Linked DNA regions of Oceanicoccus sp. KOV_DT_Chl. The protein of the gene in region 1 interacts with the protein of each later gene in a pairwise test. Links are inferred from orthologs where the notes say so. Each region holds a gene or a part of one and is shown in the gene's direction. Other genes may lie near its edges.

Region 1 (16,005 bases):
ACTTGTGCATCCCCCATGTACCTATCGCAACAAGGCGTCCCTACCAGCCCTTCGCAACTGGAACAACATAACTATTTGCTCTGGCAACAAGGTGAAAACGCTCCCCCCAAGCAATTACGTTTGGAAAAAGGCGGGCGAGTTGAGTGGCCCGTTATCACGAGTAACTTCATCAGCAATGACATCTATGCCATCAGGGAAGCCGCTATCGCCAATGGCGGCATTACTATGCTACCGGATTTTTCGGTTGAAACAGCGATTAAAAAAAGGGAGTTGGAATCGATTCTTCGAGACTACCATATCAGTCAATATCCGATATCGATACTGTATGCTGACCGGAAACAAATGCCAGAGAAACTGAAGGTTTTTATCAATTATTTAAAAGAAAAACTGCAGTATAAATAACGTGATTAATTTGGTTAGTTAGTTCATTAAAATACCAGTTAGCGTATTGATTCTTCAGGCAGCTCACCCTTGATGCCCTGATCAATTGGCATCATATCAGGCTCAGCCCCAGTGTCTCTGAGCAACTTCGCCAATGCCAAACGCATCTTCACCAATTTTTCTGTACTAGCTGGATCAGCCGCCAGGTTTTGTGATTCAGCAGGGTCACTAGCCAGGTTATAAAGCTCTTCCTGATGCCGCAATGCACCGCCATCGCCATGCGGATAAGCAATATATTTCCAATCACCCTGGCGTATACCGCGCACATTTGGTGTGTACGGGAATTGTTTTTCGTAATTGTATTCATAAAGCCAGGCCTGACGCCAAGGCGCTTTGTTATTACTTAACAATGGAACCCAGGAGCGACCCTGAATATTATCCATATCCACACCAAGTGTCAGTTCCATCACAGAAGGTGCGACATCCAAACTTAAGACATGCCGTTCAATAATAGAACCAGCTGTTATTTTTTTAGGGTAGCGGACGACTAACGGCACCCGAATACTGGCCTCGTGCATGGTGCGTTTATCAATCATGCCATGCTCTCCAAACAAAAAACCGTTGTCGGAAGCAAAAATAAAAATCGTATTATCCAACTCGCCACTGCGCTCTAACGCGGCATAGATACGACCAACACTATCGTCAACGGAATTTATAGTAGCTACGTAGCTACGTACAAATCGTTCAAAATCATTCACTGCTTCGGGTCGAGTGTCGGGAAATTCCTTACGAAAACCATACAGGGGTCCATAAATACCATGCCATGTGGGCAAGCGTTCTTTAATCCAGGCGGGTTTATCTTCCAACTCAAAACCACTTTTGGGATAGGGATAAGGGATATTGTCGTAAAGATGGACGTAACGTGGCTCCGGGATAAATGGACCATGTGGCGCTTTATGCCCGATGACTATAGCAAAAGGTTTTTTATTGGCTGCTTCAGTAGACGTTAAATTGGCTAGCCAATCTAACGCCATATCGGTAACCCGGTCAGTATAATAACCGGCTACGGTTTTCCGTTCGCCGTTAACATTAAATTCTGTATCGTAATATTTTCCCTGACCTTTATGGGTAACCCAATAATCAAACCCTGGACGCGGATTATCATCGCCTTCGCCCATATGCCACTTGCCAATATATGCAGTTTGATAACCTGCTTGCTGCAACAACAGCGGAAAACTTTTTAATTGGTGAGGGTAATCCGTGAAGTTATCCCGCACGCCATGTGTATGCGTATAGGTGCCGGATAAGAACGAGGCACGACTGGGTGAGCACAGCGAAGTGGTGGCAAACATGTTATTAAAACGAACGCCCTCCGCTGCCAAGCGATCAATGTTCGGTGTTTTTATGCCCAACAAAGGTTTTTCATGGTAGCCCACTGCATCGGCGCGTTGATCATCAGTGAGGATAAAAACCACATTAGGCTCACTCGCACGGGATAATGTAGAAAGCATCGCCAACACACCAGCCAACGCCGCAATAATCGCTTTTCTTGTTTGCATACTAACGTCCGTAAAAATTTGTTCCGAAAAGAAAACCTTTCCCCTTCTTTATATTCGAAACGGGTCACTTTAAGGGATACCTACTGGAGCGGTACCGACCTTTAAGCAGCATTTATCCTCATAAAAAAGGCTTTACACATAGCGAGTGTTTTCACACCACGCTATCAATAAAGCTCGCGTTCAATTGTCAAACCGAAACAGTCAAAACATCACTATCAAAAATAGTATTTACCAGTAACACCGATCGATCTACCGTCAATAACTTGCACAGCGCGATAACCGCTATCCAGAAAGATAGAGGGGGATCCGGCTACGCCATTGGCTGTTAGCGTTCTATTATTATCAACGTCTGTTTTGGCAGACTTATCAAATAAATTTTTGGACCACACCGACACATCCCACTGCCCATTCACGTCACGAATACCTGTAAAAATATCTGCTACCGTATAGCCACCAAGATCAGAATTAGCCACCACTGGATTAGTTCTTCCACCAGTATATTTAGCTAACACCCGCAAATACCACTCATAAGAATCAAGCGCGATACTATATTCAGCGTTACTACTGATGGACCAGTTTGGCTCACCGCCGATTCTGGTGCCTTCTACATCACAATAAGCCACCGCATTGCCAACCTCGGTTGCTGCGTTATTACAAGGCGATTTAGCACCATCATCAAACTTGGCGTCGTTATAACTTAAGCGAAGACCTGCCACTAACTGTTCTGACACCAGCGCATTAACTTCAACTTCTGCGCCACGAATAATAGCGTCCGCGTTGTAAGTTAAACCGCCACCAATCCGGGCATCAGTTTCATCAATAAAACTGTCACTATTAGAATCCCAGTTAACACCAGCGATACGCGTAATATAGTCACTGAACTGCTGATAATAGGTCGCACCATTAAGCTGCACCCGCCCGTCTAACAATGTTGTCTTCACACCAAACTCCAGCGACGTACTGTCTTCGCCATCATAGAGTATATTTTCTGACCCCACTTCAAACGTAGGCGTGATAGTAACTCCGCCAGGACGAAAGCCGCGATCAAAGCTGGTGTACAACATCGTATCGTCAGTCAATTCGTATGAAAGTTTAACCGTACCGGTAACAGCCTCTTCGGTAAAACTTTGATATTCTTGTTGAATAATCGGTGTAGTCAGATCTCTGAGAGGGGTGTAAGCCTCTCCACTGCGGAAAGATTTTACTTGTTGCCAACGCGCGCCCAATTGCAATACCAATGCCTCGTTCAGATTTATTTTATGGTGGGTAAAAACACCATACTGCTCGCCGCGAGAGAACACATTGCCCTCGGTAAATACTTTTAACAAGCCACCAAATGCAGGCGGCAAATTAATAAAGGTATTACTGGCGGTGGTGGCGTTGGAATCTCGTTTTTCATAATACAGACCGACCAAATATTCCCAATTCTCCATCTCAATAGACGATAGGCGCAGCTCTTGAGAAAACACATCCTGATCACTTGTAGTTCCACCTTCGGTAGGCTCACCTTCAAACAGATTGGCATAATCATAATCGGCATTCACCACATCACTTGTCACCTGATAACCACTGGTCGAAGCAAGTTCATAATCGCCAACAGTCCATTCCACATTCAACACACTCAGACGGTTACGTTGTTGGTTCCTTAAAACATCTTCTGCCAAGGTTTTTCTATCACTGTGCTCCAGCGCTGGATAGCCTTTACCTAAATTATCAGCGCCCTCCAATACGGTTAATCTATCTCTATCAACCTCTTCATACTGATGCGTCAGGTGTAACGTTAAATCATCTGCCGCTTGCCAGGACAGTGTTAACCGGCCGGACGTACTTCGACCTTCGCTATCAACACCGGTGGTGACACTCTTTACATCACCCTGATCATTCTCATCGTAAGAACCCGCAACCCTAACACCGAACGTGTCACTCACTAATGGAAGACTAGCAGCGTATTGAGTATTAAAACGGCCACGATCACCAGCGGTTAACTGCACATTGCCGTCAAGCTCCTGCAGGTTAGCTTTTTTAGTAAATAACTGGATAGAGCCACCAGGCGATGTCCTCCCCTGAACCGTACCCTGGGGACCCCTCAATACCTCGACGCTTTGCATATCGTACATTTGCCCAAACGCCACAATAGAATCGACCGGGATTTCATTCCAGTAGGCCTGCACCGAAGCACTCGCACCAGAGTAGGGATTAAAAGTAATCCCTCTAAGACTAATAGTAGCAGGGCCTGTTGTTGATGAACTTAAGCTAAGACCCGCCGTCAGCGCCTCTATATCCTGCAGCTGCCTAACTTCAAATTCATTTAATGTAGATTCGCCTAACACGTTAACTGTGGCAGGAACGTCCTGTACAGACTCCAGTTTTTTCTGTGCAGTGACAATAATTTCTTCAAGCACCAAATTTTGTGCCGTCACCAATAAAGGAACCGACGCTGCAAATATCCCTAAAGCAAGAGATGTTTTTTTTATGTAGCCATAATTAGACATTCTATTTCTCCCCCAAAAAAATTTATTACGCACAAAAGCTAATCTAAAAATGCAGCTGATAAAGTAAAGACTTATCATATTGAGCACCCTGCGAAAGTTACCAGCAGCGTAACTTTTTGCTATGCATTAAATCGACTTCTATACCGATACTTCCACGACTTCTTAAGCTAAACCAAACATATAAATGTAAACGTTTACATTTTAGACTCTAGCACTCAAATAATTTAAAAAACAGGTTATTTTCTGCTAATAACCTGCCAAATCCTGCTATCCAAGAGCTATGGCTTCTGGCCGGCCCAACCGATGGCTTCGGTGATAAGGCTTTGGTAGCGTTTATCCTGATAGACCGATTCTAGATGCCCTGGCGCCGAATACACCGCGCGCCCTGCCCCCACATCATGCGCCCAGACCAAGGGGTGATCATCACCCATAGCCCAAAAGTTAGGGTCGTAACTTTTTTCATCAATAGTGAGCAGCACTTGGCTGCCCGCTGTTCTGACGCTACTCTCAAAGCTGTACCACTCATCCTGCAGCACCCACTGTGCTGGCAACTCGCGGATTATCGGGTGTTGAATAGCTTCAGTGTGCAAGTTGCCCTGCTGTATTTGTGGCCACATCGGGTGCATCGTAAACTGACTGCGAATCACTTCATTGGCATACCAATCCCAGCTTTTATGTGAGCCATCACCCGCAGCATGAATCCCCACATAACCACCACCCCCGACTATAAAATTCTCAAAGGCCCGCTGTTGATCAAGCGTTAAAGCGGGTCCGGTAGCATTATTCCAAACCACCACATCAAATCTGGCAAGCTGCTCAGCATTAAATACGGCACCATTTTCGGTAAAAGCAATAGCCCACTGCTGCTGCTCAGCGATCGCTGCCAGCAGTTGCTTAGCTGCAGGAATCGCCTCATGGTGACGAAAACCATTGGTCTTTGAAAATACTAGTACAGAAAAATCACGTTGCGCAAGATCCAATACCGGCGGCACGAAATCAAACACCGGGTCGGCAAACATCTGTGGCTGGTTACGCTTGTGTTCGAGAATAAAATTCCCCACCAACAACCCAAGACTTAAAATCACTACAGCAACCACTAGCAGTGATATTTTTGTAGTTTTACTCATGACTGCTTGCTCTCGAGCTCTTTACTCATTGACCGCTTCAACAGCAGCGTCATCAACAACAGGGTTACCCCCATCCAAAACAAAACAGGTTCATAGGGGTCAACTCCTCGCAACCAACCCATAGCCCGTAAAAAATTACAATCTGCACCAATCGAGTAAACACAGTCCAATGAAGACCACATGTTTTCACCCGTTTGTTTGCTCACAAAATAATAAACCAGGCCCACCACAGTGAACTAACCACAGTTAATAACGCACCCAGGGTAAAAAATATATTAAGGATTGTTTTAGTTTTCATATTAGATTTTTCCTGCCTTTAACTGTTTAACGGCATAGTCAACCGCCCTAGCGGTTAAGGCCATATAAGTAATCGATGGATTGACACACGACGACGAGGTCATACAGGAGCCGTCGGTAACGAAAAGGTTATTTACATCATGGGCCTGATTCCAACGATTAAGTACAGACTCTTTTGGATCGTTACCCATTCGCGCCGTGCCCATTTCATGAATAGCACTTCCCGGTGCGCATCACTGTCCATAACGCCAACATTGATAGCACCCGCCGCTTTTAGCATAGCTTGCGCTTGCGCCATCATATCCTGAGTCATGTTTTTTTCGTTTTCACCATAGACACTATCAAATCGTACCTGTGGAATACCAAAACTTTTTTGGTTCATCCAGCATCATTCGGCTATCCGCATTGGGGAGGTGCTCACCAAACCCGGCAAGGTAAGCCACCCAGGGACCAGGGCCACGCATCGCTTGTTTAAAACGCTTGCCAAACCCTTTGATCTGGGGCGGACATGCTTTTCCAGTCCATGCGCATAGCGCCGCCTTGATAGCCATAACCTCTAACAAAATCACCTCTGAATTATTGTCGGTTAAATTTCTAAAGCGCGGTGTATAAGTACCGTTAGGACGATTACCAATAGTGTATTTATCGAGATAGCCGGGCATGATGCCATAAGCGCCATACCCGGACGTGTGATCCATTAGATAGCGACCCTAACGCACCGCTACTATTGGCCAGTCCGTTTAGGAAAATGTTGGGAGCGGGAATTCAACAGTATCTGGGTACTGGCCACAGTAGAAGCACAAAGAAAAACCAGTTTTGAACGATAAGTAGTCTTGGATAAATTGTTCGCATCAATCACTCTGACCCCCGACACCTTTTGAGTGACCGGGTCGTAATCCAAGCTCTCTACCACACTGTCAGTACGAATAGTTAAATTGCCGGTTTTTTCTGCGGCGGGTAATGTTGAACTCTGACTGCTAAAAATAAGCACCCACTGAACAGCCTCGGGCAACAGGCACCGCGATTATTCTTCGCCTCGGTTTGAACTGCACAACGACCAATGGTCATATTGCGCCCAGAAAATGCGCCTCAACACTCTCTTTTATTTTTCGCTCAACAATATTCATCGCCATTGGTGGCTGAAATTCACCATCGGGTAAATGTGGCAGGCCTAACTTTTCGCCACTAACGCCAACGAATTCCTCAACATAGGAATACCAGGGCGCTATATCTTTATACCGAATTGGCCAATCGATACCGTGACCATCCTTTTTATTGGCCTCAAAATCCAGGTCACTCCAGCGATAAACCTGTCTTCCCCAGAGCAGCGATCGCCCACCTAAAACATCGGCACGCTTCCACTCAAAGGGTTTTTCTTTGTCATAAACGTAAGGATTTTTTTTGTCATTATTAAAAAAATGGCGAGTGGTCTCATCAAAAGCATACACCTTGCTTTGGATAGGGTACTCCTCAGCGTACAACTCACGCAGCGGTTTTCCGGCATAGGGGATTTTCCACGGTGGCATATGCTCACCCTTGTAATCCGCACCATGGCGCACCGGCGAACCACGCTCAAGCATTAATACTGTTAAGCCTTTTTCAGTGAGTTCTTTAGCGGCCCAGCCACCGGAAATACCCGAACCCACAACAATGGCATCAAAATCAGCTGTATTGGTCATGTTGACATCTCTCTACTATTTGATTAAACGCGAATAAGCACATAGACATCATGATGACCACTGCCGCTCCACATCTGCCAATTCGATATCACCATAACGCATCGGCATCGGATCATAATTAAGCTCTTTGGTTGCGCCCAGTTCCGAGCTGTAATACCCCAGCACCGTCAGCTCTTTCAGCTTAGTGAAAAAAGGCTTATCCTCATCCTCTTCGTTACCCATAAGGTTTTCTGGTTTGGCAGGTTTGTAAGCTTCACTCTGCTTTTCGGCGTCTTCAAGCGCGGTAATTTGTTGATCCTCGGTTGAGCTGAGAAAGCTCTGTTTAAATTGTGCAAGGCAATAAGCATCAAGCGACTGCAGTCCCTCAATATAAATGGTTCGTTCACGTGTGGTATACCAATCGGAAACCATTAATTCGATAAAGTGCGGGACACCAGCGTCAATAGCACCAGGCGTATCAGTGCGAGGAATAATCATCTCAGCCAAAACTGCGGTCATTGACTTTTGCGCGGAGGAAAATATCGGCGTCGCAATCTTCACCCTGCCATCGACTCCGGACAACATCGCATTAACGACCGACGCGGAACTCAGACCACCTAATAAAATGGCTGCATTTTTTAATAAATCTCTTCGATTCATGATAATTCCTCAGGCTGTTGTGCGTTTTTTCGGCCACTAACACCGTGTCAATTTTAAACTCACGATTAAAGCAAACATGTTGTGATATGTGATGAAATAATAGTCTGGCTTTAGTTGCAGTTGACTAACCCATTAATAATGGCACTTCAATAAACCATTCAAAAGTGCAGCTATTATTTATCACCCCTATATATAGCGATTTTTATTAGCCGGTAGAGCCCATACAGCAATGCCAACGCCAGCAAAACTACTGCCAGCACCAATAATCCCCCCTTGATAAATAATGGGCCATAACCTTTTTTATCCGAGCTCGTCGCACGCATGTACAATTCGCGAGGTTCTGCAGCGGCAATATTTTTTTCTAAATCTGCAATGGCTTGCTGCATACGAGTAACGCGCTCAGGATACTCAGCGGCAATATTATTTTTTTCCGAAGGGTCTGTCTCAAGGTTAAACAACATTAATTCATGGCTGTAGCGATCAAACTTGATAATTGGCTCCAGTATTTTTGGATAACCGGACCGAGCCAGTTTCAACTTCCAGTTCCCTTCCCGGTAAGCAACAATTTCTGGCGCGGCGGCGGAGTTATAAAAAAACTGGCGCTCAGTTGCTACCCCATCGCCTGTAAGGATGGCCGTAATATCTTCACCGTCGATGGTTCTATCCGCAGGTAACGGCACATTGGCCAGCGCAGAAAAAGTGGGCATTAAATCCATCAAACTGGTGATGGAGCTCTCCACTCGACCACCGTTAATTTGCGCTGGCCAATGAATCACTGTGGGCACTCGCTGGCCGCCCTCAAAGGTAGACCCCTTACCATCGCGCAATGAACCTGAAGAGCCACCGTGATCACCCATCGCTAACCACGGGCCATTGTCAGATGAAAACACTATCAAGGTGTTTTCCAACAGCCCCAGCTGACGTAGTTTATCGACGACTTCACCGGTACTCCAATCCAGCTCCTGCACTACATCGCCATATAATCCGCCTGCGGATTTGCCTTCAAACTCAGGGGATACATACAAAGGCACATGGGGCATGCTGTGCGCAAGATATAAAAAGAACGGAACATCAGCGTGCCGCTCAATGTAATCCACCGCTTTTTCTGTATATCGACGTGTTAAGTAACGCTGATCAATCGGTTCATAAATAATTTTCTGGTTTTCATAAAAAAAGAAATTTGCCATGTCATTGCTGAACGGCACCCCATAAAATTCATCAAACCCCTGATTCCAGGGCATGTAACGATCTTGATGACCCAGGTGCCATTTTCCCACCATGCCGGTGTAATAACCTGCCTGCTTGAGTTGTTCGGCAATGGTAATCTCGGACAATGGCATGCCATCTGGCGCGTCCGCCATAAAGACATGACTCATACCCATCCGCGCTGCATAACGGCCTGTCATCAGACCGGCCCTTGACGGCGTGCACACCGGAGCGGCCGCATAGAACTGCGTCATCCTCAGGCCATCTTCAGCCAGCTGATCAATACGTGGAGTGGCAATGGTTTTGGCACCAAAACTACTAATGTCTCCGTAACCCAGATCATCCGCTAAAATCACAATGATATTGGGCGCTTTCGCTACAAGCTGCTCCTCGTCACCCACCACCGCGCTTGCCATCACCGGCAATACGGCAAGCAAACAACCAATACTTACCCGTACTATACGGGGTAGAAAATAGCTCGTTCTCGACTGTCGAATCATTGTTCTCTCGCGACTAAATGTACACATACTGAATCAAGAATATCCCGTCAACTCGTGTGAAGGAATGCTTTGAACTGCTGAGTAGCTGTCATTTTCTGCTATCTTTCTTTAGTATTAATGACCACTCAGGTATTGCTCATTTCAGCTCATCATCCATTAAAATCAGTTAATGACGTAAGCTCCGAATTTCATAAAAATGAAACAGGAATCATAAAACTGGATAACACAACTATGCCCTCCCAATTACAAATAGCAGCCCATCTTTGTTACCACTGGTATACCGGCAATCTCGACGCCGAACATATAACCAGCGAAGGGCTGGACGCCTTACATAGCTTTCTAGGCTCTCCACTCAGCGCCGATGAGCTTATTCAATTTGGTGAGAAATTTCGCCAGAGCAAAGATTTCAATGCATTACAAAAAAAAATTAGCAGCCAGTGGCAGCACCGCTTTGAACCTAACCCCATTATTGACGACCATGAGTCACAACAATTTCTACAGATAATATTCGACAGCTTTGATCACTCGCTTATTTTTGACCACAGCATCATCGCCAACATAACTCACACCGCACGAGGTGGTGCTAGCGACAGGGAAAACCAATTTTCCGGAGCTATGCCATGCTGGACATTACACCTCACTACCCAGGGCAAAGCACTGGTTCTCAATGAAGAGATGGAAGTCGAAGTAACGCCCGGTGATTTAATGTTGTTTCACCCAGAGGCAAGCTACTATTATGGCCGCCATCCAACCGCCGATCATTGGGAGCACCTCTGGGTACTATTCCAGCCTCGCGCGCATTGGAGCGAGTGGCTGGACTGGAACGTATTAGACAAGGGCATCCTCCATCTATCAAAATCCAGCAGTAACCAACAGTCAGTCATAGAGCAGCTATTCCGCCAGCTAATTAATTTAAAAGATCACCATGGTCGCTACCAAACGGATTTGCAATATAACTGCCTCGAAGAAATATTAATCCGCGCCAAGGAAGAACAATCCACTACTACTGGTAAGCCTGTTGATCAACGCATTCAAAAAGCCTGCGATTACATCACTATGCATCTGGCAGAGCCCTTTTACGTGGAAGACGTCGCCGCCACATGTAATTTATCACCCTCACGCCTCGCTCACTTATTCAAACAGCACATGGGCGTCAGCCTCAAATCCTGGGGTAATAATGCTCGTCTACAACAGGCTCGAAAACTACTGCTGCAGACCAATAACAGTATTAGCCAGATTGCCAAACAAATTGGCTACGATGACCCTACCCAATTTGCCAAAAGTTTTAAAAAAAATATGGGCTGTAGTCCTCGAGATTTTCGGCAGTCTTTTAAATCCTAACGCTAGTGTCTTAGCCCCATCGTCACATTATTTAGATGCTCGATCTCGCAGCCAAATAGCACCAAATATCGGTAATAACATCAACGGAATAATGGCCACCGATTGAAAAGATTCAACAGATGCAAACCGCAATACCTGATCCAGCTCCTCAGCTGACAACACACTTAGGGCCTCAACACTTCCGGCCGCCTCAACTTTAGCCGAATCAAAAATCCCGCCCATTACCGGCAGTAAAAATTGAATCGCCATACCGCCAGCAAAACCCATTAAGCCCAACATCAAAGCACCCCCCTTAGGGAATCGCTCCGACACCACGGCCAACATAGTCGGCCACATATAACAGACACCAATACCCCATACTGTAGCCGCCACAAAAGCGGCAATAGCTGTTTCAGCGATACTCAAAAAATACAAACCGATCGCTGCTAACAATGCGCTTAACCACAACAACCCTACCGACGAAAAACGCCGAGCCACAGTGCCTGCAAAGTGGCGCATCACAAACATCAAGGCGCTAACGTAAACCAACAACAATATACCCTGCATACCGACGATGCGTGACAACGCTAAATTTACCCACTGCCCCGGCGCTAGCTCAGCCGCAGCTGTACCCCACATACAAATCCAGAACAACCAAAATAATGGTTGGCGTAATAACTCTTTGAACATATCCTGATAACTGACACCAGTGACCACTCTTTCTGTTTCAGGAAATTCAGTGTGACTCACTAACCAGGCCATTACTGCCGCCGGCACAATCAATACAAAAAGATTAAGCTCCCAGGCAAAATTCATCGACGAAAAAAGTACTCCCAACAACCCTCCAACGACAATCCCCGCCGGCCACCAGGCATGCAGAATATTTAATCGGTGGGTTTTTTCATCAGGGTATAATGAAGCTATCATCGGGTTACTGGCAGCCTCTACCGCCCCCCATCCCAGCCCGGTTAATAACAAGCCCACTAAAATTAAATTGCTCACCAACGAACCCACGGGCAACGCAGCTGCCACCAAAATCAATACCGCACCCAACACATAACCCAGTGCTGACAGTAACAACATTTTTTTCATGCCGATCACATCAACCAGCGCGCTGCCAAATAACAAGGTTAAAGCAAAGCCAGTAAAGGTAATTCCCAACGCCTCGCCAACCATAGAAGCAGACCGCGCCAAATCAATCTGATCATAAATATTAGTTTGTAAATCAGGGGCTATAGTTGCTCTAACCGCAAAACCCAAACCAATCATAAAAATAGATAAATTGCCGATCAAAAATAAACGTTTTTTATCCAGTGGGGACTGTGCTTGTGTCATGAACACCTCCGACATGATTGTTTTTTTGCAGACGGCTTATGGCTAACAGATTTGCTAAACTGTAAAACGCTGGCATGCCCCACTACCTCTGAAACAATAGTCATAGACCTAAAATCCGTTTATTGAGTAACGGATCAGCATCAACGCTGGCAAAATCATCAAACGCTTTATCGGTAGTGCGAATAATATGCTGATTGATAAACGGAGCTCCTTCGGCGGCACCATCTTGTGAATGTTTTAAACAACATTCCCACTCAAGCACGGCCCAGCCCTGATAATTGTATTGGGCTAATCGGCTGAAAATGCCTGAGAAATCTACCTGGCCATCACCCAAAGAACGAAACCGCCCCGGGCGATCAATCCAGTCCTGATAGCCGCCATAGACTCCGCTGCGACCATTCGCTCTGAATTCGGCATCTTTTACATGAAAGGCTTTAATGCGCTCGTAATAAATATCGATAAAAGCGAGATAATCCATATGCTGTAACAACAAATGACTGGGATCATAGAGAATATTTGCACGCGCATGATTATTGGTTACCGCAAGAAAACGTTCAAAAGAAGCGCCATCATGAAGATCTTCACCGGGTGAATTTCGTAGCAGACATCTACACCGGCCTCATCAAAGGCATTCAAAACCGGCAACCAGCGCCGACCTAATTCTTCAAAACCGTCGGCGACCAAGCCTGCTGGACGTTGTGGCCAAGGGTAAGCAGTGTGCCATAGCAAAGCACCGGAAAAAGTCGCATGCGCGGTTAAGCCTAAACGCTCACTGGCCTTGGCTGCATACAATAATTGTTGAGTAGCCCACGCCATACGGGCTGCGGGATTGCCCCTGACTTCTGCTGCGGCAAAGCCATCAAATAGCTCATCATAGGCAGGGTTAACCGCGATCAATTGCCCCTGCAAATGTGTCGACAATTCACTAATGGCTAAGCCGTGTTCCGCCAACATTCCGGTTATTTCGTCGCAATAAGTTTGGCTTTCCGCAGCCAATGGCAAGTTAAATAGCGAGCTCTCCCAGGTGGGGATCTGTAGCCCTTTATAACCCAAACCAGCTGCCCACCCGGCAATCGCTTCCAGTGTATTAAAAGGCGCATCCTCACCAGCGAACTGGGCCAAAAAAATCCCAGGGCCTTGCATTTTACTCATGATCGACCTCCTGATTTAGTGCTGTGGAATAACATGCCATTTGGTCTCGCTATTACCCGCAGTGACAACTTGTTCGATAAAAACCATGCCACGTACTGCTTCATCAATACCCGGGACATCCAAAGCCTGCGCCGAAAGTGTCTCCCCTAGCAAACGTGACTGTATCTGGCTGGCAAAATTTCGATATAAATTAGCAAATGCTTCAATGTAACCTTCAGGGTGCCCCGCCGGGAGGCGTGTATTCGCGTTTGCCATTGATCCAACAGCGCCGCCGGTTCGCAGCACGAGGCTGGGTTTATCGTTATATTTTATGACTAAAGTGTTCGGGTCCTGATGCGACCAGCTCAAACTGGCTTTATCGCCGTAAAGCCGAATAGATAGCGTATTCTCTTCACCGATCGCGACCTGACTCGCCAGCAAGGTCCCCCGAGCACCTTGGTCAAACTTCAAAAAAACTGCGCCATCGTCATCCATCGATCTCCCAGCTACCACATTGCCTATATCAGCACACAGTGCCGCTGCTGTCAGGCCGCTGATATACTCAACCAGATTAAATGCGTGCACCCCGATATCTGCCATGCAACTGCTGATACCTGCTTGCTTGGGGTCAAGCCGCCAAGCCGCTTGTTTATTGTCAGCTTCAGCTTGCTGTGCTGCCAACCAACCTTGTGTGTATTCGACGACCACCTTGCGAATATTTCCTAACTCACCGGACTGCACGCGCGCGCGCGCTTCCTTGACCATTGGGTAACCGGTATAAGTCTGGGTGATACCGTAGAGCAAACCAGAATCAACAATCAGCGAACGCAGTTCCAATACCTCTTCCACATTCAATGTTGCCGGTTTATCTGACAATACATGAAAGCCGTATTTGATCGCCTCTACCGCAACCGGAAAATGCAAATGATTGGGTGTCACAATGACTACGAAGTCCATGCGAACATCCTCCGGCAAAGCCGCTTCCTGCTGCATCATTTGCTGGTAACTTTGATAACAACGTTCCGCAGGAAGGTACAAGGCCTGCCCTGACCTCAAACTGCAGTCGGGGTCGTGACTAAAGGCCCCACAAACTAGGTCTATCTGACCATCAAGATTGGCCGCCATCCGATGAACGGCACCGATGAAGGCACCCTCCCCGCCACCAACCATTCCCATTCTCAGCTTTCTTCGCATTAAAGCGCCTCGATTTTCAGCTATAAAGATTGAATATTTAATACACAAGCAATAATGTAAACGTTTACATTATTGCTTGCAAGGCCTCGAGGAATAATTAACAGCTCGTTAATTATCTAGCTAAAACGCCGGAAGTTTTCACAATAGGGATTAGCCCAAGCAAACACAGCCGCTGTGGCGTGTTTCAGGGTGTTTAGGAAGAGTAATGCTGCAACTCAACAGCCTTTTCTTATAAGGACTGGGTAGAGGCACGCTCGATTAACTGATGTGGCAACTCTATCCGCCCCTTAGGTATACGCTCATCACCCAACATCCTCAGCATCAGATTCATCACCTGCTTGCCAATCTCTTGAGTAGGCTGCCTAATGGTCGTTAACGGCGGGTCAGTGAACTCGGAAAAACTAATATCGTCAAAACCAACGACAGAAATATCCCCGGTATCGTTAAGCCCGCGGCCTTTATGGCCGCCATTGCCCCTATCGCCATCTCATCATTAGCCGCAAAAACGGCGGTGGGCATTTCACCCCTGGACAACAACTTCATCATCGCATCCCTACCCGAAGCCAAACTAAAATCACCCTCAACCACCCAGCGCCGAGTATCTGTTACCCCGACTTTTCGCATCACCTGGCGATAGCCGTTTAGCCTATCCTTACAAATGGGAGACGCCGAAGGTCCATTAATATAAGCCACCTTAGTATGACCCATCGCCGTTAAGTGTGTGACCGCATCAATAGCCGCAGCAGTATTATCAATACAGACAGTGGGCACAGGAATGATACCCTCGTACTCACAGGCCATAGCAAAGGGGGCCAGGCTGGATCAACGGTGGTACGACCTTTTTTATAGCTGAAAGGGATATTGCCACCAAAGAAATAACGCCATCAGCCTGTCGCTGCGCGACCATTGCCGCATAGGCCTTCTCACCTTCCGGGTTAGATTGTGTGTCCCCTAAAAGTACTTGGTAATTACGTTTTTGGGCGACCCATTCAATACCCTGAATGACCCCGGCAAAAAAAGTATTGGTAATATCCGGAACCAATACCACAATTGAATTGGTTCTACGACGACGGAAGTTACGCGCTAAAGAGTTAGCGACATAACCGCTGGTCGTTACCGCCTTCATCACTTTTTCTCGGGTAGTC
Region 2 (16,118 bases), on another replicon or contig:
ACCGAACTGGAATTTGGTAAAGCGCTATACAACACCGCCGCTAAATTTATTTTGAGCCGACGCAACTCTCAGGAACGCTACCCCTGCTATATTACTGATTTGGATTTAAGTCGCTATCGCGGTGAGAATAATACGCCATCGCAAACTATTGATTATTTGAAGCATAAACAAAAGCTGGAGCAGGCGTTAAATCACGCGTTGCAGGCGCTTTAGCTTAAAATTATCACTGTTTTTCAATCGCGATGCTGTCTGAAATCAATCCGAAAAACCCGATTAATCCGAAGTCATCCGGGGTGTTTCAGATTTATCCCGGACAGCAATGCTATCAAGTCGAGGATGACTCCGGCTTATTTATGGCGTTTGGAATTTATTCCTAACTCACAATAACAACCACTACCACTCCACCGCCTTAACCCCAATATGAAAAACCACATCCGGCGCCGTATCAACCGCAATATCCTCACTCACTGCCAAATCCAACAACCAATGCTCCGACAAACGAATAGCGCCGCCGATAATCAATTGCGCAGAATCATCACCCAACTCAGTCAGCCCACTATCGTAAAACGCCGAATGCACGTCTAACTGTAATTTTAAACTCACCGCAGAACTGTATAACCAACTCAGTGTTGAGGAGCCAAATACTACCCAGTCTTCTCGTAGTTCAGATAACACTTCACCGTCATCCATAAACATTACGCCGGCGCTGCCATGAAACGCAAAAGCCGATTGGCCTAACTGCTGATCGCTAAAATTAAGTGCCAGGGAAATATCGGTAGACTCCGAACCTAACAGCGAATCGGCATCGCCGGTGGGGATTTTTACCGCCGCTCGTAACGCCCAATATTGATCGTCGTTGTTAGATAATTGGTAGGCCGCGCTCAGGCTAACATCCCCTACACCCGCCTCCGGCTCATTCAACAGCACGCTATCGCCAGCGGCATTTTGGTAGCTAAACTGTAATTGATCCTGCGGAAAGGCGGGGCGGTCACCATCGGGGAAACCCCAGAAGTCATGCCAGTCATCGATAAAGCTGTCTAGCCCACCACTTTTATGGCTGAGGTAAGGGACATCTATACCCAGCTCCCACTTTTCATTCAAACCGTAGCGGCCTTGCAGATTGACGCGATGGGTCTCGCCGTCGATAAACACCTGCTCGCTGGCGCTATCATTCTCGGCAAAGTTATTGGAGACATCAATTTGTAAGCCGCCACTCCACTGCCCACTACCTTGCAGCTCAGCACCCTGCGCTGCGGGTAAACCATAAATCTGCACAAATGGGCTGCGGCTGGTAATCACATAAGGATCATTCAGGCGATCAGCCGCCGCTGCACTGATCACAACCGCTGGCACTAACAGCACGCTGGCTAACAGCTTATTGATTTTATTTTTCATCGTATCCCTTGTTTGTTAACGACTGGTCGAGGCAGCCGAGTATAGCAAAATAACATTGGGGTTCAGCCCAAGTGTCGCTATAATCGCCGCTTATCCAACGAGAATTTCTGATGCGCCCTAGTTTAATCGCCATAAGTTGCCTATTTCTTTTGACCGCCTGCGGCCAAAAAGGGCCGCTTTTTTTGCCACAATCAGCCACCCCTACCCAGCAGGAAGTGGAGCCGCGCAACACACCGGCTACAACCGAAGCTGAGCGCAAAGATAAAGCTGAGACTGACGACATCGACGAGTAAGCTCCAAATTCTTGCAACACACGACAACACCACAGAACAGGTTTAACCCCGATGGAAGCCTTTGAATATCGCAACGGCGAACTGCACGCCGAAAATGTCCCGCTCGCGGCTATTGCCAGCGAATACGGCACTCCTACGTATGTGTATTCACGGGCACATTTGGAACAACAATTTTTGTCCTATCAACAAGCCCTCGTTGGTCGCAAGCATTTAATCTGTTATGCAGTGAAGGCTAATTCCAATATTGCGGTATTGAATGTACTAGCACGACTAGGCGCCGGCTTTGATATTGTTTCCATCGGCGAGCTGGAGCGCGTCTTAGCGGCTGGGGGCGACCCTTCCAAAGTAGTCTTTTCCGGCGTGGCTAAAACGGCACTGGAAATGCGCCGGGCATTGGAGGTCGGTATCCATTGTTTTAATCTGGAATCTGCTGCTGAACTGGAGCAATTGCAAAGCGTGGCGGCGGCGATGGATATCGTTGCGCCGATTTCGCTGCGGGTGAATCCCGATGTCGATGCACAAACTCACCCTTATATCTCAACCGGCCTGAAAGATAACAAGTTTGGTATCGCCATTGAGCAAGCCCCGCAGGTGTATCAACGCGCCACTGAACTCAGTCATATTGAAGTGATCGGGGTAGATTGCCATATCGGTTCGCAGCTAACCGAGGTCGCGCCCTTTCTCGACGCCATGGACAGAGTGTTAGCCCTGATCGATCAACTCGCAGCCAGTGGCATCAGCATTCGCCACCTGGATTTAGGCGGTGGCCTGGGGGTGCGCTACAACGATGAGCAACCACCTGCGCCTTCAGCCTACGTAGCAAAAGTGTTAGAGCGACTGGGCGACCGTGATGTCACCCTGGCCTTTGAACCTGGCCGCTCTATTTGCGCCAATGCGGGAGTGTTATTAACCAAAGTCGAATACCTTAAGCCAAACGCTCACAAAAACTTCGCCATTATCGATGCCGCCATGAACGATATGATTCGGCCGGCACTTTATCAGGCCTGGCTGAATATCCAGCCAGTGGCACCGCGTTCAGACGGCGAAGCCAAGCTCTGGGATTTGGTGGGCCCTGTCTGTGAAACCGGTGATTTTTTGGGCAAAGACCGTGAACTTATTCTTGAGCAAGGGGATTTATTATCCGTCGCCTCTTCAGGCGCCTATGGATTTACCATGAGTTCCAACTACAATAGCCGAGGACGCGCAGCTGAAATTATGGTGGATGGTGATACTATGCATGTCATTCGCTCGCGGGAAACCATCGCCGACCTGATGCGGGGTGAAGCGCTGCTGCCATAAGACTGTCGTCCAGTCTTAACGAAACCAGCCTTCTCTCCAGCGACTGCACCTGAACAGCTGCAGTCAAACAGCATCACCCTAACCGCGCTAACGGCGAAGCGCAGGAGAGATTTTATGTTGTTACGCTTCACTAAAATGCACGGCCTAGGCAACGATTTTATCGTGCTGGACCTGATCACCCAGCGTTTCAACTTGCAAGCCAGCCATATCAAGCAACTGGCCGACCGCCATTTCGGCATCGGTTGCGATCAGTTATTGGTGGTCGAATTACCCACGCAACCCGATGTCGATTTTCGCTACCGTATTTTCAACGGTGACGGCAATGAAGTAGAGCAATGCGGTAACGGCGCTCGCTGTTTCGCCAAATTTGTGCGCGACAAAAAACTCACCGGCAAAAACAAAATTCGGGTAGAAACCAATACCGGCATTATCGAGCTATCAATGACCGATGACCGGCAAGTGCGGGTCAATATGGGCAAGCCGGAACTATCACCGGCACTCATTCCCTTTGATGCTCCTGCTCGCGATAATAGTTATGCGCTCGAAGTAGACGGCCAGCACTACGACATCGGCGCTGTCTCAATGGGTAATCCGCACGCCGTAATGGTCGTGGATAATGTGCAAACCGCCGCTGTCGCCACCCTCGGTCCGGCCATTGAGTCGCACCCACGATTTCCACAGCGAGTGAATGCCGGTTTTATGCAGGTACTCAACCGCAAGGAAATTAATTTGCGGGTTTATGAGCGCGGTGCCGGTGAAACGCTGGCCTGCGGCAGCGGCGCCTGTGCCGCCGTGGTATCAGGGCAATTAAACGGTTTATTAGACCAGCGCGTAATCGTTAACTTACCTGGCGGTGCATTAACGATAGAGTGGCGCGGCGAAGGCCATCCCGTTATGATGACCGGGCCCGCTAGCACTGTGTTTGAAGGGCAGATTATAATTTAGGTGAGTGATTAACCCATGTCACCGCAGTAAAAGATTGAGAGGTACAAGTGGAACCGGCTAAAAAAAACAATAACGATAAAGACATCAGCGCCGAAGATGTGGCGAAATACCTGAAAGCCAATTCCGGTTTCTTCCTCAAGCGCGATGACTTGTTACTGGAATTAAAATTGGCCCACCCCAGCGGTCGAGCTGTTTCACTATTGGAACGTCAAGTCTCATTATTGCGCGAACGTAATATGGACATGCGCAACCGCTTAGGCGGCCTGTTAGAACATGCCGGCGACAATGATTTGCTGTTTGATAGAACCCGGCAGCTGGTACTATCGCTACTCGAAGTACAGGGCCTGGATTCGCTGGTTAATACCTTTACCCGTAGCATGCTAAAAGATTTTAAAATGGATTTTGCTACGCTTACTTTATTTGGAAAACCTGAAAACTATCGCACTGTTGCTTCCCGGGTGGTGCCACTGGATGACGCCTACGCCAAAATTCCCAACCTACTCAAAAATGACAACCCTACTTGTGGCGCATTACGCCCGGAAGATGCCGAATTTTTATTTTTAGAGCAGGCCCATCATGTCGGGTCTGCGGCCGTGCTACCGCTTAGCTTTGGTACACCCTTGGGGGTTATCGCTATTGGCAGTAGAGGCGCCAATCATTTTCATCAAAATATGGACACCTTATTTTTGGGTTATATTGCTGAAGTGCTAAACCGTTTGCTCTCTCGCCACCTGAATTACTAAATCAGCACACCGGGATCGTTCGATGACTACGAAGGAAACCCAGACCAACGATGAATGGCAACACCAGCTGCAACGGTTCCTTAATTATATAGCAACCGAGCGTCAGCTCTCTGGCCACACCCTCAGCAGTTACCAACGCGACCTGGAAAAATTTATTCGTTATTGTCGCCAGCAATCTATTCTTCAACTCGAACACGTTCATAGTGCTGATGTCAGGCAGTGGGTCGCGCAGCTTCATCGCGGCGGTTTAACCGGCCCCAGTTTACAGCGGGCCTTATCCGCACTGCGCAGCTTTTATAAATTTTATAACCGCAGCGGTGGCAAACATAATCCCGCACTGGGCATTCAAGCACCCAAGTCAGCAAAGAAATTACCCAAAGTATTAGATACCGATAATATGCAGCAATTATTATCAATTGAGGGCAATGACTGGCTCAGTGTCCGCGACCGCGCCATCTTGGAATTATTTTACTCTTCCGGTTTGCGCCTATCCGAATTAGTGAATCTCGATTTGAACGATGTTGATATCCGTGATGCGTTGATAACCGTTACGGGCAAAGGCAATAAAACTCGCACTCTGCCGGTTGGCAGCTTTGCCCTTAAGGCGCTGCAGCAATGGTTAAAAATTCGTGCCAATGTCAATCCAAAAGACGAGGCCCTATTTATTTCAAAAAAGGGAGAGCGTCTAGGTCAACGCGCTATTCAGCAGCGTTTGAAAAAATACAGCGTGCAGCAAGGTATGGGACAAAATGTCCACCCGCATATGTTGCGCCATTCCTTTGCCAGCCATGTGCTGGAATCCAGTAGTGACCTGCGCGCAGTGCAGGAAATGCTAGGCCACGCCAATATCTCCACCACCCAAGTCTATACCCATTTGGACTTTCAGCATTTGGCCAAAGTCTATGACCAGGCCCATCCAAGAGCGAACAAAAAAAAATAATACTTATTTAAACCGGAAGCTGAGCACAAGATTTTTATTTCTTACAATTGATAGCGACAATTACTATATACTGCCGCCATGAATAAAAACCCGATCAAAGTCATCACCTTCGATTTAGACGATACGCTCTGGGAAGTGCAGCCCGTTTTAATGCGCGCTGAAAACCTGGTCTATCAATGGCTACAGCAACATGCGCCTAAAGTATCAGAAAAGTTTACTATCAAGAGTTTTATGCAATGGCGCTGGGACATCTATAAACAAAACGCTGAGCTCACTCACCAGATGACTCAACTGCGACTGGTAGCCGTCGCAGCTGCTATGCGCGAGGTGGGGTATGATGCCGAACAGTCCCAGCATCTTTCCGAGCAAGCTTTTGCAGTATTTATTAAAGCTCGCCACGATATTACTTTTTTTGATCAAGCCATCCCGTTACTTGAACAACTGCATCAACACTATACCTTAGGCGCGTTAAGTAACGGCAATGCGGATATTTTTCAATTAGAAGCAGCGCCTTACTTTGATTTTTCATTTTCTGCTGAACAGTTAAATGCCAGCAAACCTGACCCCGCTCAATTTAATGCGGCAGCGCAACAAGCGAAAGTGGAAATGCATGAGATTATTCATATTGGTGATAATCTTGAACACGATATTGAGGGCGCACAGCAAGCAGGCTGCCACAGTATTTGGTTTAACCCCAAAAATTTAACTGCACCCAATCACATCCAACCCAGCCAGCAAGTGACTTCACTGGCCGAGATACCCGCTGCCATTCAGGCCATTGCACACGCTGCAGCGATCAAATAGGGCGCTGACCATAATGGCTGATCGGCTTTTTAGGTGGATCAGCCATTACATTGCGATCCACTTGATCAATCTTGCCACCACGGGATAAAAAAGCTTCTATGTCTGCTGACATTTTTTCATGCAAGCGTTTACGCGAGGCCAGGGTCCGGGTGTCTGCTCCCTCTTCACGACTACCAATAAAATCCAGATCAATCTCTGATTCGTGTTTATCAGCTGGAGGCCGAACTGAACCTTGCTTTGTTTTTTTGGAATACTGAGTGGCCATAGATCACCTCTTATATTTACATATAGAACGCTGGCGTTCATCACCGTAAAACCCACTCAACATTATTGCCAAGCGGTTGCTGCAACAACGCTGAGAGGAAGATTATTTATAGCCTATGGCCAAATAAGGGCAATCGAAAATTGGGTGTTTATTTAGTCTTTTTCGATCTAAAATAAATTGAGCTATTCGCGATTCTGACTATTACTTGAGTGTTTACTTTAACTATTGATGACTAAGCCTTGGTTAGCCTTTAATTTTTATTCTGCTGCTACTTTGTCGCATAAACCGCTCATTGCCATCAGTGCCTGTTTGCATGGTGAGGCCGTTCGTTATGACGGTACCGCAAAAAAATTATTGCTGCTCTCTGAACTGGCCGAGACCGTAGATTTATACCCTGTATGTCCTGAAGTTGGCGCGGGCATGGCCATTCCTCGTCCACCGATTCAGCTGCAAAAACAGACCAACGTTATTGCCGCCATTGGTCGAGATGACAGCACTCTGGATATGACCACGGCATTACAGCAGTATGCACCCCGAAGCATTGCCGCGGTAGAACACCGACTCAGCGGTTATATTTTTAAGTCGCGTTCCCCTAGCTGCGGGGTCGAATCTACGCCGCTATTTGATCCACAGGGGCAAACGATTGGCCTTACTAGTGGTATTCAAGCCAAGTACATCCAAACCACTTTGCCCTGGCTACCACTACGAGAAGAACAGCAACTGGCCACACCAGAGCAATGCCAACAATTCATCATGCACTGCCTTATCATGCAGGATCTAATCAATGGCTATAACCACGCTGGCGCTGAAAAGTTAAACCAGCACTACAGCCCATTACAAAGCCGATTTAATGTCAGCCAGCGAAAGCAACTTGATGCTGAACGGAATCAACCGGATAGCTATTGGCAGCTATTTAGCGAGGCGTTGGCAGGGTTGGAATTAGAGACAATCACTAACTAAAAGAAAGCGCTGCCTGAATAGGCAGCGCCAAATTGAACTAGCGGTTACACCGCATCTTCGTTAGTTTCACCAGTACGAATACGGATAACCTGCTCAAGTGCTGACACAAAAATCTTACCATCACCAATCTTGCCAGTATTAGCCGCGCCACTGATGGCTTCGATTACTTCATCCACTTTTTCATCGTTGATAGCAATTTCCAGCTTTACTTTAGGTAGAAAATCGACCACGTATTCGGCACCACGGTACAACTCAGTATGGCCTTTCTGGCGACCAAAACCTTTCACCTCAGTGGCTGTAATACCCGTTACACCGACTTCTGATAACGCCTGGCGTACATCGTCCATCTTGAAAGGCTTAATAATCGCTGTTACTAATTTCATTCTCGGTTCTCCCCCTGCTTTGTAGCAGCTATCTGACAAAAGTATCTCTTTGCCAAGCTGATAAGCTTTTGATTATGTCGTGGCGCTAAATTAGCTAGCTCCTGAACGAAAAGCAAGGATTTAGCTAAAAAAGACCTCATAGTACTCCATCCCTACGGCTCCTTTTTTCCCGCTCTATTTAACACACCAGCCCCGGAGGCTTATCAGCGCGCACAAAAAAGGGCGCCAATCAGGCGCCCTTTATTCTCAAGCTATCGAGATTATTTAGCAGTAATGAACTCAGGATAGGCTTCCATACCACACTCGGAAAGATCCACACCTTCGTACTCTTCTTCTTCACTAACCCGGATACCGATAACCGCTTTGATGATAGCCCAGACAATAAGGCTGGTTACGAATACCCAAACAAAGATAGTCGCAGCACCAATCAGCTGGCCAGAGAAGCTAGAGCCATCATTAGTCAGAGGTACCAATATCAGACCTAACAAACCCACCACACCGTGTACAGAGATTGCACCAACTGGGTCATCAATTTTCAGCTTGTCTAAAGTCAGGATTGAGAACACAACTAATACACCACCTAAGCCACCGAACAACGTCGCTTGCAAAGCAGTAGGCGTTGAAGGCTCAGCGGTAATGGCTACCAGACCAGCTAACGCACCGTTTAAAGCCATGGTCAAATCAGCCTTGCCGAACAGGATGCGCGCTACGATCAAGGCAGCAACCAAGCCACCGGCAGCAGCGGCATTAGTGTTCATGAAAACGACTGCAACACTGTTTGCACTCTCAACTGTAGCAGTCGCCAAGACTGAACCACCGTTGAATCCGAACCAACCCATCCACAGGATGAAAGTACCTAAAGTCGCTAAAGGTAAGTTTGCACCGGGGATTGCTTGTGCTTGGCCATCGGCACCGAATTTGCCTTTACGTGCACCTAGCAGTAATACACCAGCCAACGCTGCTGCAGCACCTGCCATGTGAACAATACCGGAACCAGCAAAATCAGAGAAACCTAAGTCGCCCAAGGTGTACATACCGAAAACAGCAGCACCGCCCCAAGTCCAGGCACCTTCCATTGGGTAAATAACACCCGTCATCACTACCGCAAAAGCCAGGAAAGCCCATAACTTCATACGCTCAGCAACTGCACCGGAAACAATCGACATCGCAGTAGCAACAAACACTACCTGGAAGAAGAAGTCCGCAGAAGGTGCATAGGTCGCAGGCTCTTCAGCACCAGCAACACCATCAGCGACGATGCCATCAAGGAACATAACAAAATCACCACCACCGTACATGATCGAATAGCCGCAAACCATATACATAATGCTGGCAATCGCATACAAGGCGATATTTTTGGTTAAAATTTCTGTGGTATTTTTAGAGCGAACCAAACCCGCTTCTAACATGGCGAAACCCGCCGCCATCCACATTACTAACGCACCACAAATTAAGAAATAAAATGTGTCTAAGGCGTATTGCAGTTGAAAAATTTCATTTTCCATTTCTAAGCCCTCCACAAGCCTAAGGAATTAATATTAAAAAGACTTAGATAGCCTCTTCACCGGTTTCGCCAGTACGAATACGAATCACTTGATCCAGTGATGAGACGAAAATTTTACCGTCGCCAATCTTGCCAGTGTTTGCTGCACTGGAAATAGCTTCGATAACTTGATCAGCCGCAGAATCTGCAACGGCTACTTCAATTTTTACTTTAGGTAAAAAATCGACAACATACTCAGCACCACGGTATAGCTCTGTGTGGCCTTTTTGACGTCCAAAACCCTTTACCTCTGTTACGGTAATGCCTTGCACACCGATTTCAGAGAGTGCTTCACGCACATCGTCCAACTTGAACGGTTTAACTACAGCTGTAACCAGTTTCATTGGTTTTCTCCTGATTAATATCTAACAGTGCAGCTAAGTGGCACCGAATTTAAAGTTAAAAAAACCAGCCGTGCCGAAACACGGCTGGCCAGATTAGTGCTTAATGAATGTTGCAAGCAACAGGGGGGAGACAAAAAGCACTAAATGGTTATCGGAATATTGAAAAAAATTTCAGCATTCCGAAATTACAATCCTGCTTATTGAATAGGCAGACTGTAAGACACAACGAAGTTCAGATCGTCATCAACATTGCCTGCATCGTCTTCATCAACTACCTGACTGAACGTGAAAGACACATTGTCGTTATAGGCATAACCGATATCGAAGTGAGTGTAATCGTCGTCAGAATCTTCATTGTCAGTTTGACCAACAGTGAATGAGAAAGCACCGAATTCAGCACCAACAGTCAAGTAGGTATAACCTGAACCACCAGCAATATTGTCATAGTAAGTTACGCTTACTGGGCCAAAGCCTACAGATAAGATAGCTTCAGACAAATCACCGAAATTATCGTCTCTTACGCCACCATCAGGGTAAACATAGTTCCATACGCTCAGATCAACACTTACTTCGCCAAACTCTGCGCCGTAACCAACAAACAAGTCATACTCGTTGCCAGCAGTGTCATCGCCTGAAGAACCCCAGATACCACCGTACAAACCACCCATGCTAGCAACCAGGTCACCAGAAACTGCAGGTGAACCATCACCTAAATCCTGACCACGCCACAAATAAGAAGAAGCAACCGCTACAGAAGCAGCAACTTCGACTTCAGCCATTACAGCAGGAGCAGCGAAAGTAGAAGCAGCAACCGCAGTTGCTAATAGTGTTTTAATTGTTTTCATTCCTAAGTCTCCAAAAATATTTAATAAAGCTTTCGGTTAATCAGAGCCGGCCTGAATCTTTTAGCAAACCCATCAGCCAGAGCTGCATAACAAATAGCATATGGCGTACCAACTTTTATAAATTTATAAAAATCAGTAACTTAAGAAATATAGGAGATAAAAACATAAAATCCACCCCAATTTAGCGCACTGATGCGCTCGCCTTAGGTGCGGACCACCATTTTTCGCACCAATACAGGACACAACGGCTGGAAATAGACAAAATTGGGGTTATTATGCGAGAAAATGGCGCTGTTTTCGTCAATAGCTAACTTAATTTTAATTTTTAGGACGGTAAACGGCTTTTTTTTATTCCAACAAGAAAAGCCCTGCTCATTAATAAAGCAGGGCTTAAGAGGCAAATAAGAATACGGGCTTAGGAGCTTAAAGCTTGTCTTAAGGGGCTGACTCTAAACTATCCAGACGCTGTAATAAGGAACGCAACTCCTGCTTTATCATATCTATCTCCTGCTCACGACTGCCTGCAGTCGCAGCTGGCGAGGCGGTCTTTACTGGGGCGCTCACCGTCGGTGCGGCCAGCAACGCTTGCTCCACCAGAATACGCCCTGCTTGCCCATCATCACCTTTGGCACCCGCACTGGCTTTGGCACCGGTATCGCCACCGCCGCTCCAGGCTCTATTCCCGGTCAGTGTTTTTTCTTGATATAGCGACCTTCACTACCAGCACCCGGGCTACCGGCTCCACCACCAGCACCTGCGATACCCGGCTCAGCCTGAGCCTGCACCAGATTAATCACCCGCGATACATCCAAACCGCTTTTTGCCGGCCAATAAATTACCGTGATATCACCGGCATTACCGCCATGGCCACCAGCACCACCAGCGCCAGCATCTCCGCCCGCCGCCGCGCCTTTACAGCCTTGTTCTTGTGAATTGGCAGCACTGCCATTGCCACCATCGCCGCCGCTACCGCCGGCACCACCACTACTATTGATTTGCAGATCACCCAACGCCGCAAGCCCAAGCTGCAAGCGAATAGACACACCTTTGCCCCCCTTGCTACCCGCACTACCGGCCTCACCAGCATTGCCACTTGAACAATCACTAACAGCAGCGCCGTTGTTACCGTTTTTACCTGCAGCGCCAAGCTTACCGCTACCATCGATATATACCTGACTTCCAATGTTCGCTTGCTCAGCTCTTACCTGCCACTGGCTAACGCCATCAGCAAAGATGATTTTGGCACCATCGCCAATAGATAATTGGCGAAGTGACAAACGCTGTTGCTCGATACCGATGGTATAGGTTTCACCCGCAGGAATAGTTAGGGAGTCAGCGGCCCAGACAGGTACCGAAATTATTGTGGCAAACAGCAACGCAGTGAATTTCATTCTGAGGATACTCAAATTATTTAATATAGTTGCAGCGCAGCTTACCGACTCAACCTGCCAAGTCAACTGGCGAAGACAGCTTGTCCACTAGATGGGTAGAGCGAGTTTTTGGCCTGCACCAGCAGGCGAGAAAGTATTTGCCCGGTAATATTAAACCGTCATATGGCCACGAACCTCGTCTTCAACCATATCTTCACTGCGCCCCGCTAAAATAATTTCGCCTCTATCCATTACTGCGTAAGCGTCACCCAGGTCCCTGGCGAATTCAAAATATTGTTCAACTAACAAAATCGCCATATCACCCTGCTGTTTCAAAATAGTAATGACATTATGAATATCTTTAATAATCGACGGCTGAATACCTTCGGTAGGTTCATCCAAAATCAATAACCGTGGTTTCATCACCAGCGCGCGAGCAATGGATAACTGTTGCTGCTGGCCACCGGATAAATCACCACCACGACGCCGGGTCATTTTGCGTAACACCGGAAATAAATCAAAAATATCTTCATCGATTTTTCTTTGTTTACGCGGCAGGGCAGCAAAGCCGGTTTGTAGATTTTCCATCACCGTAAGCTGAGAAAAAATTTGTCTACCCTGTGGTACATAGGCGATACCTCGCTGCGCACGAGCCGCTGCGCTCAACTTACTGATATCCGCACCTTCCCACTCTACTCGTCCTGCGGAAGATTTATGACGACCGGTAATGGCCTGCATCAGGCTGGATTTACCCACGCCATTACGACCCAATACGCAGGTAATCTCACCTTTCGCGGCAGCCAGACTAACATTTTGTAAGGCCTGACTTGCCCCGTAATGCAAATCGATATTTTCTGCTTTTAACATACTAGCGCCCCAAATAAACTTCTATTACACGCGGATCAGCGGAAACCACATCCAAACTTCCCTGCGCCAATACACTGCCTTCATGCAACACGGTGACTGGGCAATCCAGTGCACGAACAAAATCCATATCATGTTCAACTACAATTACCGAATGCTTTTTACTAATGTCTTTTAACAGCTGTGCTGTTTCCATTGTTTCGGTATCAGTCATACCACCGGCAGGCTCATCAACCAGTAACACTTCCGGGTCCTGAATAATCAACATGCCAATTTCCAGCCACTGCTTTTGGCCATGCGATAAATTGGCGGCTAAGTCCTCGGACTTTTCTTTTAAGCCAATCAATTCAATGACTTCATCAATGCGCTGCTGTTGTTGCGCGCCAAGTTTAAAAAACAACGACTGCCAAATTCCCCTCTCACCCGCCAAGGCCAGATCCAAATTGCCACGAATAGACAAACTTTCTACTACGGTAGGTTTTTGAAATTTTCGGCCTATGCCCATATTGGCAATATCGGCTTCATCATAACGGGTCAAATCCACTACATCTTTATATTTAACTTCGCCTTCATCAGGACGGGTTTTACCGGTAATAATATCCATCATGGTGCTTTTACCCGCGCCATTCGGACCAATAATGGCACGTAACTCTCCTGGAGCAATATCCAGCGATAAATTATTGATCGCCTTAAATCCATCAAAGGTTTTAGTCACCCCATTAAGGTATAACAGACTTTGCGGATTTTCTTTTGCAGGTAATGTCATACCGTCGCCTCCTGTGTGGGCGTAGTTTTAACAGCTGATTTTTTGGACTTCCATTGATCTATAAAACCCACTACACCATTAGGCAAATACATAGTAGTCAACACAAATAAACCGCCCAGCATAAATAACCAAATCTCTGGGAAAGCACCCGTGAAAAACGTTTTTCCGTAACTCACAATAAAGGCACCGATCACTGCACCATATAAAGTACCGCGACCACCTAAAGCTACCCAAATAACAATTTCAATCGATTTTATTGGGCTAAACTCACCAGGATTGATAATGCCCACCTGCGGCACAAATAAGGCACCCGCAATTCCTGCTAATACGGCAGAAAAAACAAACACGAATAATTTATAGTGCTCAACTCGGTAACCCATAAAGCGAGTACGGCTCTCTGCATCGCGAATGGCGATTAAGACACTGCCAAATTTGCTTTCGGTAATAAACCGGCAGGCAATATAAGCGATCACCAGCAGCAAGGCACTAATCAAAAATAAGGCAACAGCCGTGCTATCAGCAAGCAAACTAAAACCGGCGATTTCTTTAAAATCTGTTAGTCCATTATTACCACCGAAACCGAAATCATTCATGAAGAACGCTTGCAATAACGCATAGGTCAGTGCTTGAGTAATAATTGACAAATACACACCGGTGACTCTGGAGCGAAACGCCAGCCAGCCAAACATAAACGCTAACAAACCCGGTACTAACAACACCATTAACATGGCATAACCAAAACTATCAAAGCCTTGCCAATACCAGGGCAACTCTGTCCAATTTAAAAACACCATAAAATCGGGTAAGTCGGGATTACCATACACACCGCGATCACCAATCTGGCGCATTAGATACATACCCATGGCATAGCCACCGAGCGCAAAAAATGCGCCATGACCTAAACTTAAAATACCGCAATAGCCCCACACCAAATCCAGCGCTAACGCCAGTAATGCGTAACACAAATATTTTCCTAACAGCGATACCACATAGGTAGGCACATACAATAGTGAGCCTTCAGCTACAAACTGATTCAACCCAGCCACCACAATCGCAGCTAATAGAATAAAGGCAATCAGTTTGCTGCCGATTCGATCATTCATTAATAAGGTGAGTAATACTGAATGTTTTAGCACGATGCTTCCCCTGGATATTCAATAGTGGCAATGGAAATAAAAACTAGGAAGGTCATAATCAATCCTCCACGAATCGACCTTTGAGCGCAAACAAGCCTCGTGGTCGCCATTGAATAAATAAAATAATAAATACCAGCACTATAATTTTTCCTATGACCGCACCGGTATACGGTTCTAAAAACTTATTAGCGATACCCAAACTCATTGCGCCAAAGAAAGTGCCTAATAGGTTTCCTACACCGCCAAATACCACCACCATAAAAGAATCGATAATATAACCTTGACCCAAATTCGGCCCAACATTAGTGAACTGGCTTAGCGCTACGCCGGCAATACCTGCAATACCGGAACCCAAACCAAACGTTAGCGCATCAACATAACCGGAATGTATGCCCATGGAATTTGCCATAGGCCTATCCTGCGTTACCGCTCGCATTTGTAAACCTAGCAATGTTTTTTTCAACATCAATGCGAGTACACCTAACACTATCAAGCTAAAAAACAACACATAAATGCGGTTATAGGTAATGGCAACTGCATCATTCATCTGCCAAAAACCACTGATAAAATCAGGGCTCACCACCGCTACATTGTTTGAGCTATACATACGCACTGCTTGCTGTAAGATCAGGCTGATACCAAAAGTGGCGAGCAGCGTATCTAACTGGCGACCATATAAATGCCGAATAACCAAACGTTCAATCAATACCCCGACCAAGCCTGAAACTAAAAAGGCTGCAGGTATCGCGATAAATAATGAGTATTGAATAAAATTGGGGAATATTTGCTGAACCGCAAAGGTGGTATAGGCGCCCAGCATAATCATTTCGCCATGAGCCATGTTAATCACGCCCATAACGCCGAAGGTAATTGCCAGGCCAATCGCGGCCAATAATAAAATAGACCCTAAACTCAAGCCAAAAATAAAATCTTCGATAACTTTATAAAAACGCAACTTGCTTTTTGCGTCCTTTAACTGCTTGACCGCCAACGCCACTATTTCAGGATTGGATTCAAGATATTTGCCACTGTCATCGCGTAAAGTGAGGCGATTCAGTACATTGACTGCCTCTGGTGCTACGCTGCCACCTATTGTTTGCATGGCATTTAATCTTAGCGTTTGATCTTTACTATCAATATCAATCATCGCCAATGCCAGCTGCATGGCTGATTTAACTTTTATATTTTTTTCTGACTTGATTGCACGATAAATTTCTTCACGC

The links.
Region 2: the proteins of araC (region 1) and xerC interact in binary tests that used the Escherichia coli proteins (3 or more experiments, as listed by UniProt). The link is inferred for Oceanicoccus sp. KOV_DT_Chl from one-to-one orthologs.

What each region holds. Positions count from the first base shown.
Region 1 is NZ_FQLF01000005.1:456,992-472,996, forward strand. What follows is about bases 9,351-12,166. They hold araC (arabinose operon transcriptional regulator AraC), read left to right. Parts: upstream 9,351-10,111; coding sequence 10,112-11,221; downstream 11,222-12,166. Other genes in these bases: UNITIG_RS19540 (sulfatase), read right to left, coding at 9,351-9,880; UNITIG_RS19550 (sugar MFS transporter), read right to left, coding at 11,249-12,166. Outside these bases: UNITIG_RS19505 (LysR family transcriptional regulator), read left to right, coding at 1-402; UNITIG_RS19510 (sulfatase), read right to left, coding at 441-1,940; UNITIG_RS19515 (TonB-dependent receptor), read right to left, coding at 2,156-4,432; UNITIG_RS19520 (ThuA domain-containing protein), read right to left, coding at 4,711-5,559; UNITIG_RS19525 (hypothetical protein), read right to left, coding at 5,556-5,741; UNITIG_RS24625 (GMC family oxidoreductase), read right to left, coding at 5,859-6,062; UNITIG_RS24630 (hypothetical protein), read right to left, coding at 5,990-6,238; UNITIG_RS24635 (hypothetical protein), read right to left, coding at 6,198-6,554; UNITIG_RS24640 (GMC family oxidoreductase N-terminal domain-containing protein), read right to left, coding at 6,581-6,868; UNITIG_RS24645 (FAD-binding protein), read right to left, coding at 6,921-7,535; UNITIG_RS19535 (gluconate 2-dehydrogenase subunit 3 family protein), read right to left, coding at 7,584-8,174; more of UNITIG_RS19540, read right to left, coding at 8,348-9,350; more of UNITIG_RS19550, read right to left, coding at 12,167-12,535; UNITIG_RS19560 (Gfo/Idh/MocA family protein), read right to left, coding at 13,703-14,860; UNITIG_RS19575 (LacI family DNA-binding transcriptional regulator), read right to left, coding at 15,651-16,005. UniProt on the Escherichia coli protein: Transcription factor that regulates the expression of several genes involved in the transport and metabolism of L-arabinose. Functions both as a positive and a negative regulator.
Region 2 is NZ_FQLF01000002.1:1,620,092-1,636,209, forward strand. What follows is about bases 3,728-6,656. They hold xerC (tyrosine recombinase XerC), read left to right. Parts: upstream 3,728-4,697; coding sequence 4,698-5,615; downstream 5,616-6,656. Other genes in these bases: dapF (diaminopimelate epimerase), read left to right, coding at 3,728-3,932; UNITIG_RS11365 (DUF484 family protein), read left to right, coding at 3,980-4,675; UNITIG_RS11375 (HAD family hydrolase), read left to right, coding at 5,694-6,419; UNITIG_RS11380 (hypothetical protein), read right to left, coding at 6,412-6,656. Also shown: UNITIG_RS11345 (DUF3187 family protein), read right to left, coding at 394-1,395; lysA (diaminopimelate decarboxylase), read left to right, coding at 1,740-2,987; more of dapF, read left to right, coding at 3,102-3,727; more of UNITIG_RS11380, read right to left, coding at 6,657-6,684; UNITIG_RS11385 (DUF523 domain-containing protein), read left to right, coding at 6,913-7,644; glnK (P-II family nitrogen regulator), read right to left, coding at 7,689-8,027; UNITIG_RS11395 (ammonium transporter), read right to left, coding at 8,288-9,532; glnK (P-II family nitrogen regulator), read right to left, coding at 9,576-9,914; UNITIG_RS11405 (TorF family putative porin), read right to left, coding at 10,112-10,759; UNITIG_RS23095 (hypothetical protein), read right to left, coding at 11,195-11,353; UNITIG_RS23100 (hypothetical protein), read right to left, coding at 11,446-12,150; urea ABC transporter ATP-binding subunit UrtE, read right to left, coding at 12,301-12,996; urea ABC transporter ATP-binding protein UrtD, read right to left, coding at 12,998-13,759; urea ABC transporter permease subunit UrtC, read right to left, coding at 13,756-14,862; urea ABC transporter permease subunit UrtB, read right to left, coding at 14,954-16,118. UniProt on the Escherichia coli protein: Site-specific tyrosine recombinase, which acts by catalyzing the cutting and rejoining of the recombining DNA molecules.